DNA from 4 places in the Paenibacillus sp. N119s genome. Region 2 is predicted to be linked to each of the others. Evidence: a T-box and tRNA genes for the amino acid it is inferred to sense, from the RefSeq annotation. Region 2 holds a T-box; the other regions hold tRNA genes.
What was found. A T-box is a leader RNA that pairs with one kind of tRNA and senses whether it is charged. The one in region 2 lies ahead of leuS (leucine--tRNA ligase), so its partner is inferred to be a tRNA-Leu.

Region 1 (3,137 bases), on a different contig from region 2:
TTTGCTTTAGCAAGACTTTCAAATAAGCCGTTAATCTGGCCGATCAGACTCATTGCAATCTGGGAAACAATAATGACCGTGATGAGCTGCACGGAAACATTGCCTGCAAACAATTCACCGGTTTTGCTGGGGATCAGAAGATACAATTTCGTGTTAAATATGCTGATTAAACAATAAACGATAATCCAGACATAGGGCAGCCTTGCTTTCATGCATAATTTCAAAAAAAGCTTCCATATTCCTTTGTTCGGGTTTTTGGGTTGTTCCAACTTAATGCTTTGATTAACTTCTACTTTTCCAATCATATGATTTCATTACCCCTTTTCGCATTCTAAACCATGACATCTTGACTTCCATGAGTTGCAGTGAACATGAAATTGTTTTTAAAAATGAGTAATGCAAAATCACCTTTTTAAAATCTTTTTTGTATTGTAATAAATTTTTATTACGATGTCTACACTTTTCTTTACATAATCCGGAATATATATAACAAATTGTGTTAATTTCATGTCAGTTAGATTGATGCATTCTATTTTGTTGCTTTAGGTATGCAATCTGTCCCCTAATAAATACATGGCTTGAAACAAGAATAAAAAAGAAAAACCAACCTTATCATTAAATTAAGGTCGGTTTTTGTTAAGCTGCTACAAAACATTGAGCAACAAGATGTTAAGACTGTTTTTTAACCAAAATCTTTTTTAAAAATAACTTAGTGAACAGAATCGTAATAAACTATATACTTATATTGGTCTTAGACCATTATATGAAAAGTAGGAGGACTATCGTTGTCTAACAACCAAACAATTCTTAATAAATATATTCCCTTGGTAGATTTCTTGGCCCATATTTTAGGAGAAAACAATGAAATTGTGCTTCATGACGTAACTAACCCTGAGCATTCCATCGTGGCGATACGAAACAATTACATTAGTGGCCGAGAAATTGGTGGGCCAGTAACAGGTTTTGTCTCACAAATCTTAAAAAATCATGGTGATAATGCTGACTTTGTGACCAATTACGAGGCAATATCCAAATCAAAAATTAGATACCAGTCTTCGGCATACTTTATTCGCAATGAACGTAACGATGTTATCGGAGTACTATGTATTAATACTGACCTGCAGCCTTATCAAAACATTATGGACGCCGCTCATTATATTACTCGACATTTGCTTGGAGATCCGGAAAAACATAATGCGTTGGGTTCATCTAAAGTAGATCCGTTAAACTTGCCTATTGAAGATTTAACGCTGAGCTCCATTGCACGAGTTATTTCCGCGAAAGAGGTCCCACCGGAGCGTATGAATCAAGAGGAAAAAATTGGGATTGTTAACGAACTGAACAATCTCGGGATCTTTCTATTAAAAGGTGCTGTTAGCGAAGTAGCCGAACAATTAAAAACATCAGAAGCTACCATATATCGTTATATTAAAATTGTACAAAAGTAAGTATAGTTTTATAAACGATTTGTTTGAAGTCGTGAAGGGAGATCCGGTTAAGATAGGTTATATAACTCAGCATTTTCCGCTCGTCCTGAAAAAGCATAATTTAAGGCGTATCAGGTTCCACAATCTTCGGCTTAAGTGATGAGCAATACCTTGCAAATTTCGAGTAACAAAAAAGCTCCTGAATCTCCGCGAGAGGAGACTCAAGAGCTTGTTCATAATTAAATTGGTGCGGTCGAGAGGACTCGAACCTCCACGGGGGGTTAGCCCACACGGACCTGAACCGTGCGCGTCTGCCAATTCCGCCACGACCGCATACTATGTAATGGTGGCAATGTCTTTAATTACCGTAATTAAGATTATATCTTGAATAAAGCTTAAAAGCAAGGCATTTTATATTATATTTTTTATGAATAATGCTAGTCAAAATAAGACAATCACTGGATATCACCAACCAAATATGGTAGGATGAATGTATCAGGAAAGGAGGTGCGTCAACATCAATAACCATATGTTGAGCGTATCCCTTACCCGATCCGTTATTCTCTAATTTACAGAGTTGACGGAGGCGCGGGATACGGATCATGGCTTTAATTAAGCGCCACGGGTAAAAAGGCCGTCTACGGACGGCCTTTTTTATCTCAACATCATAACTTATTAAGGATAAGATTACATAATGTGAAAAGAGGCGTTACAATGTCGATTAGACCTGCGAAAGTAGAAGAATTAAAAGAACTGGTAGTCATCTGGCTGGATGCTTCTATAGAAGCCCACCATTTTATTGCTCCGCAGTATTGGAAATCTCAAGCTGCCGAGATGGAGAACAAGTACCTTCCCCTCGCTCAAAACTACGTTATTATACAAGATGATCTTACGATTGGCGGCTTTGTTTCCATGTTGGATGGATACTTGGCTGCTCTGTTTATACGTGTTGGTTTTCAAAGAAAAGGCTATGGTAAATTACTATTAGATTGGGTTAAGCAACAGCATGAGGAAATTCAATTAAAGGTATACCAGTCCAACAGAAAAGCATTTAACTTTTATACTAAAAACGGATTTATCATCCAAGCAGAAGCTGTGGATACCGAAACGGATGAGAAGGAATTTGTGATGGCTTGGACAAAACATTCTCTTACTTAAGCCCATATACCTCGGTATATAAAATCTCTTTAAACGGAGCAAACGCCGATTCAGCCAACGCATCTGGATAGCTCATAATCTGAAGCCGCAGATCAGCCTGTCCTTCTCTTAAAGGGGGCTGTACATATTCAAAATGGTTCAGATGAAACCCCAAACGTTCGTAAAAGCCGATCCTTCTATGTGACCATTCATCCACTGGCGGCTCAACCTCCAGCACTACCGGCTGATCAGACCGTGAGATAAATCTACTCACGAGCTTTTTGCCTAATCCACCACCTCGTATACGTGGATCTACCGCAACGTGCTCTACAAACCGAAAATGCTCGAATTCCCAGCCCGCCAAAAAAGCCACTATGTTGCCCTGCTCATTCTTTTCAGTGATGATGCGATAGCTAGGATGCTTCAATAGAGCCTTTTGACCCTCAAACGTCCTGCATTCTGATGCGGGAAAAGAAGACTCCATAATCGTATATATTTCATAAAAATCGTGTTCATTTATCATATATTTCTAGCTCCTTTACCTCTAACTCCCCCAAATGACAGACTGCCTTT
Region 2 (3,137 bases):
CCTAGTTCATGGCTCAATACGTGGGTGCAGGCGACGGTATACAAGCCGCTTCAGATGGGCACATTCGTCCTGGTGGACGGTGGTGTGCTTGGTTTTGGTGCAATAGGAATGATTCATTCCTCGGAACGTAACCGTATGCTTCGCTTGGGCGAGGAGGTTAAGGTACGGGTCACGCTTGTTCGCGAGGACGGCCGGGTCAATCTGGCAATGGCGCCACGCAAGGAAGTAGGCCGTAATGAGGATGCGGATCGGTTGATTGCCTTTTTGAAGGAACGACCGGGTGGGGGCATGCCATATTCTGACGCGACGCCGCCGGATATTATCAAGCAACGGTTTGGTATCAGTAAATCCGCCTTCAAGCGTGCGATGGGCAAGTTGATGAAGGATGGACTGGTTACACAGAAGGAAAACTGGACTTACCTCGTGGAGAAAATGCCTAAACCGAAGGACGGGAATGGGGAATAAAAGATGGCGTCTTACCGTAAGTTTGCTTATGTGTACGATGAGCTTATGCAGGACATGCCGTATCCTGACTGGTTGCGCTTTGCACGGCAGGCTTGGGACCAATACGGTATGCCACATACAGTGGCCGAACTGGGCTGCGGTACGGGCTCAATTACGATTCCACTGGTTAACTCGGGTTTTGAGGTAGCTGGCATCGATTTATCCTCAGACATGCTGGCAGTAGCCCGTCGCAAAATGGAAAACTCTCCTCAGGGACAGCGATTGTTTCGTGAGGGAAGCGTTCGCTGGATACAACAGGATATGCGGGAGTGGATTTTACCGGAGCCTGTGGATTCTGTCATTTCTTTTTGCGATTGCCTGAATTATTTACTTGAGGAAGAAGATATCATTTCTACTTTTCGTAGAACGTATGCTGGTCTGAAGCCTGGTGGAACCTTTCTATTTGATGTGCATCATCCCCAGACATTTTTGCGTTATGACGAAGAACAACCATTCGTATTGGATGAACGCTCCATCTCATATATTTGGACATGTGCGTTGGACACTCCCCGTTGCGAAATTGAACATCATCTCAGTATTTTTGCGAAAGCAGAACAAGAAGGTCGTGATCTGTACCAGCGTTTTGAGGAAATTCATGTACAGCGGGCTTACGATCCAGACTGGATGAAGGCAGAATTGTCCAAAGCGGGTTTTCGCGATGTAAAGGTATATGCGGATTTTGAATGGGTAGAAGCAGAAGATGACGCGGCGAGACTGTTTTATGTCGCTGTAAAATAGCTAGTATTCATTTGGCTAACATAAAAAGAAAGACGCTTTTCATGAAGACATGAAGGGCGTCTTTTTGCATTCATATATTCACTTTACAGTGCCTTATTTGACTTTTTTCGTGGTTTTCAATATAATAGTGCCATTATTAACGGTTAAACAATCGCTGATGAGGAATAGTAGTTTTGTCTGGACATGTAGAGAGCCGGCGGGTGGTGCAAGCCGGTTGACAGTGCAAAGCGAACTCGCCTCGGAGATATGCGCCCAACGCAGGTAAGCACTATATAAGTGTTGGCTTTCTGTTATTAACACGCATCGGATCACCTCCGTTATCAGGTGCAAAGGGAGTAGAACGCGAAGAACGCTTTCTGCTAACTAGGGTGGTACCACGGGAATATAACCTCTCGTCCCTAGCGCTGACACGCTACGGGATGCAGAGGTTTTTTTGTTGCATACCGTTTGAGGAGGAAAAAGACAATGACAGACACACAGCCGAAGCACGGCTATCAACCGCAAAGTATTGAACCAAAATGGCAGAAATATTGGGATGAGAACAAGACGTTCCGCACTGGGGAAGAGCCGGGCAAACCGAAGTTTTATGCTTTGGATATGTTTCCGTACCCATCTGGAGCTGGTCTGCATGTAGGCCACCCGGAGGGATACACAGCTACAGATATTGTTTCACGTTATAAAAGAATGCGCGGCTACAACGTGCTGCATCCGATGGGTTGGGACGCCTTCGGTCTGCCTGCTGAGCAGCATGCGCTGGATACAGGTGAGCACCCGCGCGAAATTACGGTGAAGAACGTAAACAACTTCCGCCGTCAAATCAAATCACTTGGCTTTTCATATGACTGGGACCGTGAAATTAGCACCACAGATCCTGATTATTACAAGTGGACACAGTGGATTTTCATCCAGCTGTACAAGCGCGGTCTCGCTTATGTAGCTGAAGTGCCTGTAAACTGGTGTCCAGCACTGGGAACAGTACTGGCGAATGAAGAAGTAATTGACGGTAAGAGTGAGCGTGGCGGTCATCCGGTTATCCGCAAACCAATGCGTCAATGGATGCTGAAAATTACGGAATACGCGGATCGTCTGCTTGACGATCTGGAGGAACTGGACTGGTCCGAGAGTATTAAAGATATGCAGCGGAACTGGATTGGTAAGTCTACCGGGGCAGAGGTTCATTTCCCAATTGAAGGCTATGACGAGCAACTCACTGTATTTACAACTCGTCCAGATACATTGTTCGGCGCAAGCTACTGTGTGCTGGCTCCAGAGCAGGAATTGGTCGATATGATTACTACACCTGAGCAAAAGGACGCTGTGCAACAGTATCGTGAACAAGCTGCTCGTAAAAGCGATCTGGAGCGTACGGATCTGGCCAAAGATAAAACAGGCGTATTTACAGGAGCTTACGCCGTGAATCCGGTGAATGGCGAAAAGCTGCCAATCTGGATCGCAGACTATGTACTGGCAGGCTACGGAACAGGTGCAATCATGGCTGTACCGGGGCATGATACACGTGACTGGGAATTTGCCAAAAAGTTCGGATTGAAAATCACTGAGGTCGTTCAAGGTGGAGATGTGGACAAAGAGCCATACACTGAGGATGGCCCGCATGTCAATTCAGGCCTGCTGAATGGGCTTACCAATGAGGAAGCTATTCCGAAAATGATCGAATGGCTCGAAGCTGAGGGTAAGGGACAAGGAAAAGTAACCTACCGTCTGCGTGACTGGCTGTTCAGCCGCCAACGCTATTGGGGCGAGCCGATTCCAGTAATTCATCTGGAAGATGGAACGATCAAAACAGTTCCTGAGGATCAACTGCCGCTTGTACTGCCAGAGATGGAGAATATCAAGCCTTCTGGTACGGGTGAATCCCCGCTGGCGAATGCGACAGA
Region 3 (3,137 bases), on a different contig from region 2:
TTGTTGTTCAAGAGAAATCGCCCCTTACGGATTCTTGCAGAATAATTGGTGTGATATAATAATCATCAGTAAACATGTTAGAATTAACCATCTAAAACTATGATACACTTTTATACGTGTTTATACAATCGTAAATACGTTATTTCGTTAAAAAATACTTAATTAAGTGTATGAAGTGTAAATAATCCGGCTATAGAGTGTTATTGGTGTGAATTCGGATAGATGAATAAATAAATACTCTGCCGCTTGAGGAAAGGACAGAGTATTTTTTATTATGACTGTTAGATTGGTGAGATGAAGCATCAGAGGGATGCTGGAAGGCGTTTAAACAGCTCTGGGGAGGAAAGGGACCTGGATGCATCCAATTGGCTACTTTGGCTCATATAGGGTGGCTGAGTGATGTAGGATTTGGTTCGATGTTTGTGGAGAAGGTGACGCTGAAATGAGCTTGGCTTAGGTTTGTTAGACTTCTTCCAGGTGGTGAGCAGCTCGCTGGTCATGCGAGCAATAAGAGAATTTTTTTCCTCGTAAGGAGGATTGAGCAGTCTGAAGGCATCTTCGACACAGAAGGATACCGCTGTGGCAAAATAGCCGTGAATGGTCTGTTCTATATCAGTGTCGAGGAGGAAGTTAATCCAAGTGTGGACAGTAGCAAGTGTGCCGATTGCCTTGTATTGAATGAGTGTGTCTTCCAGTTGGTCAAATTCTAGCCAAGGATAGAGAGCCTTTGTGAGCTTGAGCAGACGCTGACTGGAAAGTCGCGACTCTTTTATATGCTGCGAGGAAGGATGTTGGGTATACAGCATTTTATCAATAAGGGCGATTCGCCAACCGTCATTCTGCTGGATGGCGACATACAGATTTTTGATGGCCATGCCGTCAAGGGTTGTAATGTGAGGATACCACTCGTCCCGCATGTAATGCTCCAGATCTTGTAGACTGTTCAAGTATCCATTGCGGAAACGTTCCTCCAGTCCGTGAAATCGGGTGAAACCACCAACGGGTAGGGAAGGGTCCAACAATAATGCGTAGTTTAGCAATCGGTTACCTTTATGCAGGATGGTTCGCCTCCTTGAAGTGAATACCTATGTAACATTATTTAACTTAATATTGTTTATAATGAGTTAACTTAAATAATTATGTAATATATATTTACATAATTGAATATTTTATGTCAAATAAAATATTCTTATGTCTCATATATGTTATATAAAGTAACATATAAAATAATTATTATATTTCTGTTTACAAATTGTTGCTGAGAGAGTATAATAAATCTGTTGCCTCAATACATTATGACATGCGGTCGTGGTGGAATGGCAGACACGCTATCTTGAGGGGGTAGTGGGCGTACGCCCGTGGAGGTTCGAGTCCTCTCGACCGCATTATGTGCAATACCTAGTTAAAGAGCATCCTGACACGTTTTATGTGAAGGGATGCTTTTTTTTGTTAACTTTCTTTATACATCCCGCCACAGAAGCGACCCATGACAACGGATCGCTCGTTAACTGTTATGAAGAAAGATTGTCAGTTTTCCTGCAAAAGCTTTTCAATATCTCCTGCAAGCTTATCTGGAGTGGTTTGCGGCGCATAACGCTTAAATACATTACCTTTTCGTGTAATTAAGAATTTAGTAAAATTCCATTTGATCGCTTTAGAGCCCAATACGCCCGGAGCAGTGTGGGTCAGGTAACGAAATAAAGGGTGAGCTTGATCACCATTGACATCTGTTTTGGCGAACATCGGAAAGGTCACACCATAATTGAGTTGGCAAAACTCGGAGATCTCCTCGTTGGAACCCGGCTCTTGTTTGGCAAACTGGTTGCTGGGAAATCCCAAAATTTCGAGCCCCTGTTCATGATACTGGTCGTATAGCTCTTGTAGTGCTTTATATTGGGGGGTTAACCCACATTTGCTGGCAGTGTTCACGATAAGAAGAACTTTCCCTTCATATGTGGATAAAGGAATTTGCGCTCCTTGCAGGGTCTGCGCATTATATTCATATACGCTCATGCTATTCCTCCTCGTTCAATAGTCTACAATTAAATTGTAAACAACTCAAGGGGAGGTTGCAAGCCAGGAAGAGTATACAGGCATTGAACTATTGTAAAATCATCTTTTGTTCAAAACGGTAAATTGCGCTTCAAATGGGGCTAATTGAGGAGTTCTTTCTCATAAAAACGGGTTTAATCGGTAATTATCTGGTACATATAGCGTATTTTCTTTCCTTTTTACAATTAAGGAGCAACCATGCCTTACCCTACGCCAATATTGACATGCCTTTCATTTTCAAAAAGGGGTGAAATATAGAGATTTCGAGAGATGTGAGAAGCATAGATGTGTTGTAAGCGTTATTATTAATCTTTTATGCTCTAAAGGTCGATTTATAGCCTTGCTGTTGAGCTTTACAGTCTTCCTTGCACGGGTGTATGATTCAAGACGTAATTTCAAATTAACAACAATGAAGCAACAACGAATTGTCTAAAGCGCTGAATTTTGCAGTTGCAAAAGCGGGGGAACCAACGAACATGTACGGCTTTGAAAGCCGCGTGTCTCATGGGGTGAATTTTTCGGTCAAGTGCCGTAAATAGGGCGACTCTCACGTCCGAATCCGACAGCTAACCTCGTAAGCGTACAGGGAGAGGCAACAAACCGCCGTGTGCAGCCATGGTTTATTTTATCATGGAATGTATGAAGCCGGAGGAAGCCTTTTTCCTTCGGCTTCTTTTTGTTGTCTTTTTATACCGGGAGAGGAGCTACTGATGGAAGGTCGGTTAATTATTGTCACTGCACCGAATGAAGCGGGCAGAAGTTTTGTGAAATTGCTCATGTTCAAAAAATTGGCGTTTGCAGTTCTCACAAACAGTACCCAGGAGGAACGACAGCTCAAAAAAATGGGTGTGGAGCACATTGTGCGCATCAATACGATGCAAGCGGGAAAATGGAATTTTCCTAGTAAAGAAATTGGGAGTGTGTATTTGTTCGAAAACAGCTTGAATTTGACTTGCCGTTTCCTGCAAATATGTCGGCCACTAACATCAGAACCGATCTATGTTATTACGCACGGCTGTAATCCACAAGGAATTTATCGGGGATTGGGAGCGGACCATGTGATCTACACATTGAACGGAGAGGTG
Region 4 (3,137 bases), on a different contig from region 2:
AAATTGAGCATCCTGCGGTCATTGTGGAAACCGGATTTATCAGCAACGAACAGGACAGAACCATGCTTTCCGGTGATCCTGGTCAAAAAAACATTGCTGAAGCTATTGCCGAAGGTATTATTGCGCATCTGACGGTATGGTAGTATTAGTGGCTGGATCACCTGTCCATCCCCATACATCACGCACCAGATCGCTAATGCCAACAAACTGAGCATGCTCCTTTAATTTGGGAACCGATAAATGAAGTCCTGAAGAGGTTTTCAAGCCTGCTCCGCCGACATGACCAATCGTTACACAGGTGTCGTGCTCAGCCAACCATTCAACCACTTTGGCAAGCTGTCGCTGCACATGGGCGATAGTATGAACATCATCCAAAAAAATATCATTTCGCACTGGGGGCATTCCCTTTTTAGCTGCAAGTTCAGGCACCACTGACCAATAATTGGTACGGCTATCCACAAAAAATAGTCCGTGTTCCTTACACACATCAAGCACAACGGACATAATACGCTTGTCTGAGGTGACCTTGGAGCCCATGTGATTATTCATTCCTATGGCATAAGGAACATCCTTAATTGCTTCCGTCACCTTGGCGCGTACTTCTTCATCCGTCATATTAGCCTTGATCGCTCCAGGTCCAAGCCATTCAGGTCTGCCCTGCTTTGGTTCCATCGGCAGATGAACGATAACATCATGACCACGCTTATGCGCTTCCATAGCGTCCTGCTTGGTTGTAGGCAGGAAGGGCATTACAGCAACGGTGATTTTAACGGGTAAGTTTAAAATCTCCTTTGTCCCTTTCATATTGTTTCCTAGGTCGTCAATAATGACAGCAATCTTCTTTTGCGGCTCGTTTTGTTGGTCAATTGCTTCAGCAACAGCAGTTCTACAGACCATAAATAGCATACAAACTGAAATACAAAGTACTACAATTTTTTGTATTCTAGAGCACCCAGAGCGTATAAGCGCACAAGATGGCTCCTTCTGTCTGCGTGATGCCTTTAAGGCCTTTTTTATTAGATTTCTAATCTGTAACTTCCGTCGTGTACTCATTTGCGGGTCAGCCTCCTTCTCTGTCCCTTCATTGTGTGAGTAACCTCGTCTAAATATGTATAAGGCAGACTCAGGGATGATCCCCGATCTGCCTTTGTCGTGGGTAATAACGGATATCCAAGCAGATTACCAATTCTTGTCGATAAATTCATCACGACCAGATTGTGCTCGATCTTCCTTATAATGCTTTACATTCTTCTTATGATAATCCTCTGCCGGATAAAAAATCGTAGCCGGAAGAATTTCCATAACAATCGGCTTATCAAAGCGTCCGCTTTGCGCCAACTGTTCCTTGGACTGTTGCGCCAGCTCTCGTTGCTGCTCCGTATGAAAAAAAATAGCGGGTTTATACTGTGTGCCCCGGTCCTGAAATTGTCCTTCTTCATCAGTAGGGTCTGTTTGTGGCCAATACAATTCAAGCAGCTTTTCATAAGGAAACAGCTCAGGCTCAAATGTAATCTGCACCACTTCGTAATGACCTGTCGTTCCTGTTTTAACCTGTTCATAGGTTGGATCGGGAATCGTTCCTCCAGTGTACCCTGAGACAATACTATGAATGCCCGGCTGCTCTTCGAACGGAGTCACCATACACCAAAAGCATCCACCGGCAAAAGTTGCTTTCTCCATCTTTTATCCAACCTTTCAATAGCTTCATCATGAAATGCGTTATATCCAATCATATCTTAAAAGATAAACTTATAAAAGAATTGTTTATATACTTGAATAAAGTTCAAGTTCTTATATTGAAATCCTTGCTGGTAAATTGGCATCCCGAAATATAAGAAAAGGTTTATAGAAGTGCTACAAGAGCACTTCTATAAACCTTTTTCTAATGGATGCGGTCGAGAGGACTCGAACCTCCACGGGGGGTTAGCCCACACGGACCTGAACCGTGCGCGTCTGCCAATTCCGCCACGACCGCATATATTTGATGTATACCTCGAAAAATTAATTTCTTAGCGACAAGATAGATCATACCATGATCATATAAAGTTGTCAAACCTTTTATTTATCCTTGATAAAAAAGGAATAGTACATTAATATAAGAACATAAGTTCTTGAGAACATAGGTTCCTTCACTTCGATGACTATGAATTATCATCACATTTTCCTAAGGCGGTGAATGGTAATGATCTCTTCAGATACTAGCCAGCATCAATGCTCTCTTGTGAAAAGTTATCTGCTTCTTACCTTTATTCAAAAAGTGTTTGAGCGGGACAGTCTCATTCTTGAGGAAAGCGGCGTGCTAAAAACTCCTGATCTTTATGTCGAAATGGTTAACGCAGGAATAGATCGTACCGGAATCCTGCTATCTGAAATTAAACATGAATTTAAGAAGTATCAGATTCGTGTTCTAGACATACAACAAAACCACTCCGGCGTTCACGCCACCTATATATATAAAGGCGCTAAAGAGCAGTTCAGTATGCCTATGCCCGCATTCCGCAAAGAAATGTATGAACGAATGCGAGCTTATCTCGGGCTCCCTACCTCCATGCCTCATACAGTTGCTCTTCCTTTACCCGAGAAATATCGCCCCGAACCAAATAACTCAACCCCTAAACCCCTACGCGTTGTTGGGCGAAGCTGGGTTACATCCTCTTCTGCCTATAAGCATAACTCCTCTCGTCCTACTGCTTTTGCTGCAAGCAAAAGAGCATAATCCCCGCACTACACGCAAAAAGAAGCTTCCGCAGGCACCAACTGTGCTCGGAAGCTTCTTTCCATAACCATCATGTTCAGGCCAGTCTATGTTCGTTATTACGAGTAAGAATATATCTGTTTGAATAATTCGATTTAATGCAGCGCCTTCTGTACACGCGTAACACCTTGGCTTAGAGCATGTCCTCCACCAACTGCAGCAGCTACAGCAACGGCCTCCATAATCTCCTGATCACTGGCTCCTTTAGAGCGAGCCTCATTCACATGATAAAACGTGCACACCTCATTATTGGCAAATAAGCCAATACCTAGCGCAATTAGTTGCTTAGTTTTTTCATCTAGACTGCCGGCTTGAAAGCATTCTCCAGTAAAACGATGATAAGCATGAACTACCTCGGGCAACTTATCTTCCAAATGGCTGA

Region 1: it has a tRNA-Leu gene. The T-box ahead of leuS (leucine--tRNA ligase) is inferred to sense a tRNA for this amino acid. The anticodon was not compared.
Region 3: it has a tRNA-Leu gene. The T-box ahead of leuS (leucine--tRNA ligase) is inferred to sense a tRNA for this amino acid. The anticodon was not compared.
Region 4: it has a tRNA-Leu gene. The T-box ahead of leuS (leucine--tRNA ligase) is inferred to sense a tRNA for this amino acid. The anticodon was not compared.

What each region holds. Positions count from the first base shown of each region.
Region 1 is NZ_JCAJRU010000106.1:12,434-15,570, reverse strand. It holds partial or broken gene AC5V8P_RS13670 (ABC transporter transmembrane domain-containing protein) at 1-305, opposite strand, end outside; gene AC5V8P_RS13665 (helix-turn-helix transcriptional regulator) at 786-1,448, shown strand; tRNA gene AC5V8P_RS13660 (tRNA-Leu) at 1,673-1,760, opposite strand; gene AC5V8P_RS13655 (N-acetyltransferase) at 2,142-2,585, shown strand; gene AC5V8P_RS13650 (GNAT family N-acetyltransferase) at 2,578-3,087, opposite strand.
Region 2 is NZ_JCAJRU010000004.1:2,620-5,756, reverse strand. It holds gene AC5V8P_RS01175 (CvfB family protein) at 1-465, shown strand, start outside; gene AC5V8P_RS01170 (class I SAM-dependent DNA methyltransferase) at 469-1,242, shown strand; T-box leader at 1,388-1,645, shown strand; gene leuS (leucine--tRNA ligase) at 1,708-3,137, shown strand, end outside.
Region 3 is NZ_JCAJRU010000002.1:27,692-30,828, forward strand. It holds gene AC5V8P_RS00690 (Rha family transcriptional regulator) at 1-11, opposite strand, end outside; gene AC5V8P_RS00695 (urease accessory protein UreF) at 303-1,040, opposite strand; tRNA gene AC5V8P_RS00700 (tRNA-Leu) at 1,303-1,385, shown strand; gene AC5V8P_RS00705 (glutathione peroxidase) at 1,528-2,013, opposite strand; cyclic di-AMP (ydaO/yuaA leader) riboswitch at 2,478-2,649, shown strand; gene AC5V8P_RS00710 (hypothetical protein) at 2,763-3,137, shown strand, end outside.
Region 4 is NZ_JCAJRU010000144.1:3,832-6,968, reverse strand. It holds gene AC5V8P_RS16415 (N-acetylmuramoyl-L-alanine amidase) at 1-143, shown strand, start outside; gene AC5V8P_RS16410 (divergent polysaccharide deacetylase family protein) at 118-1,053, opposite strand; gene msrA (peptide-methionine (S)-S-oxide reductase MsrA) at 1,180-1,680, opposite strand; tRNA gene AC5V8P_RS16400 (tRNA-Leu) at 1,891-1,975, opposite strand; gene AC5V8P_RS16395 (YhjD family protein) at 2,183-2,716, shown strand; gene AC5V8P_RS16390 (carboxymuconolactone decarboxylase family protein) at 2,851-3,137, opposite strand, start outside.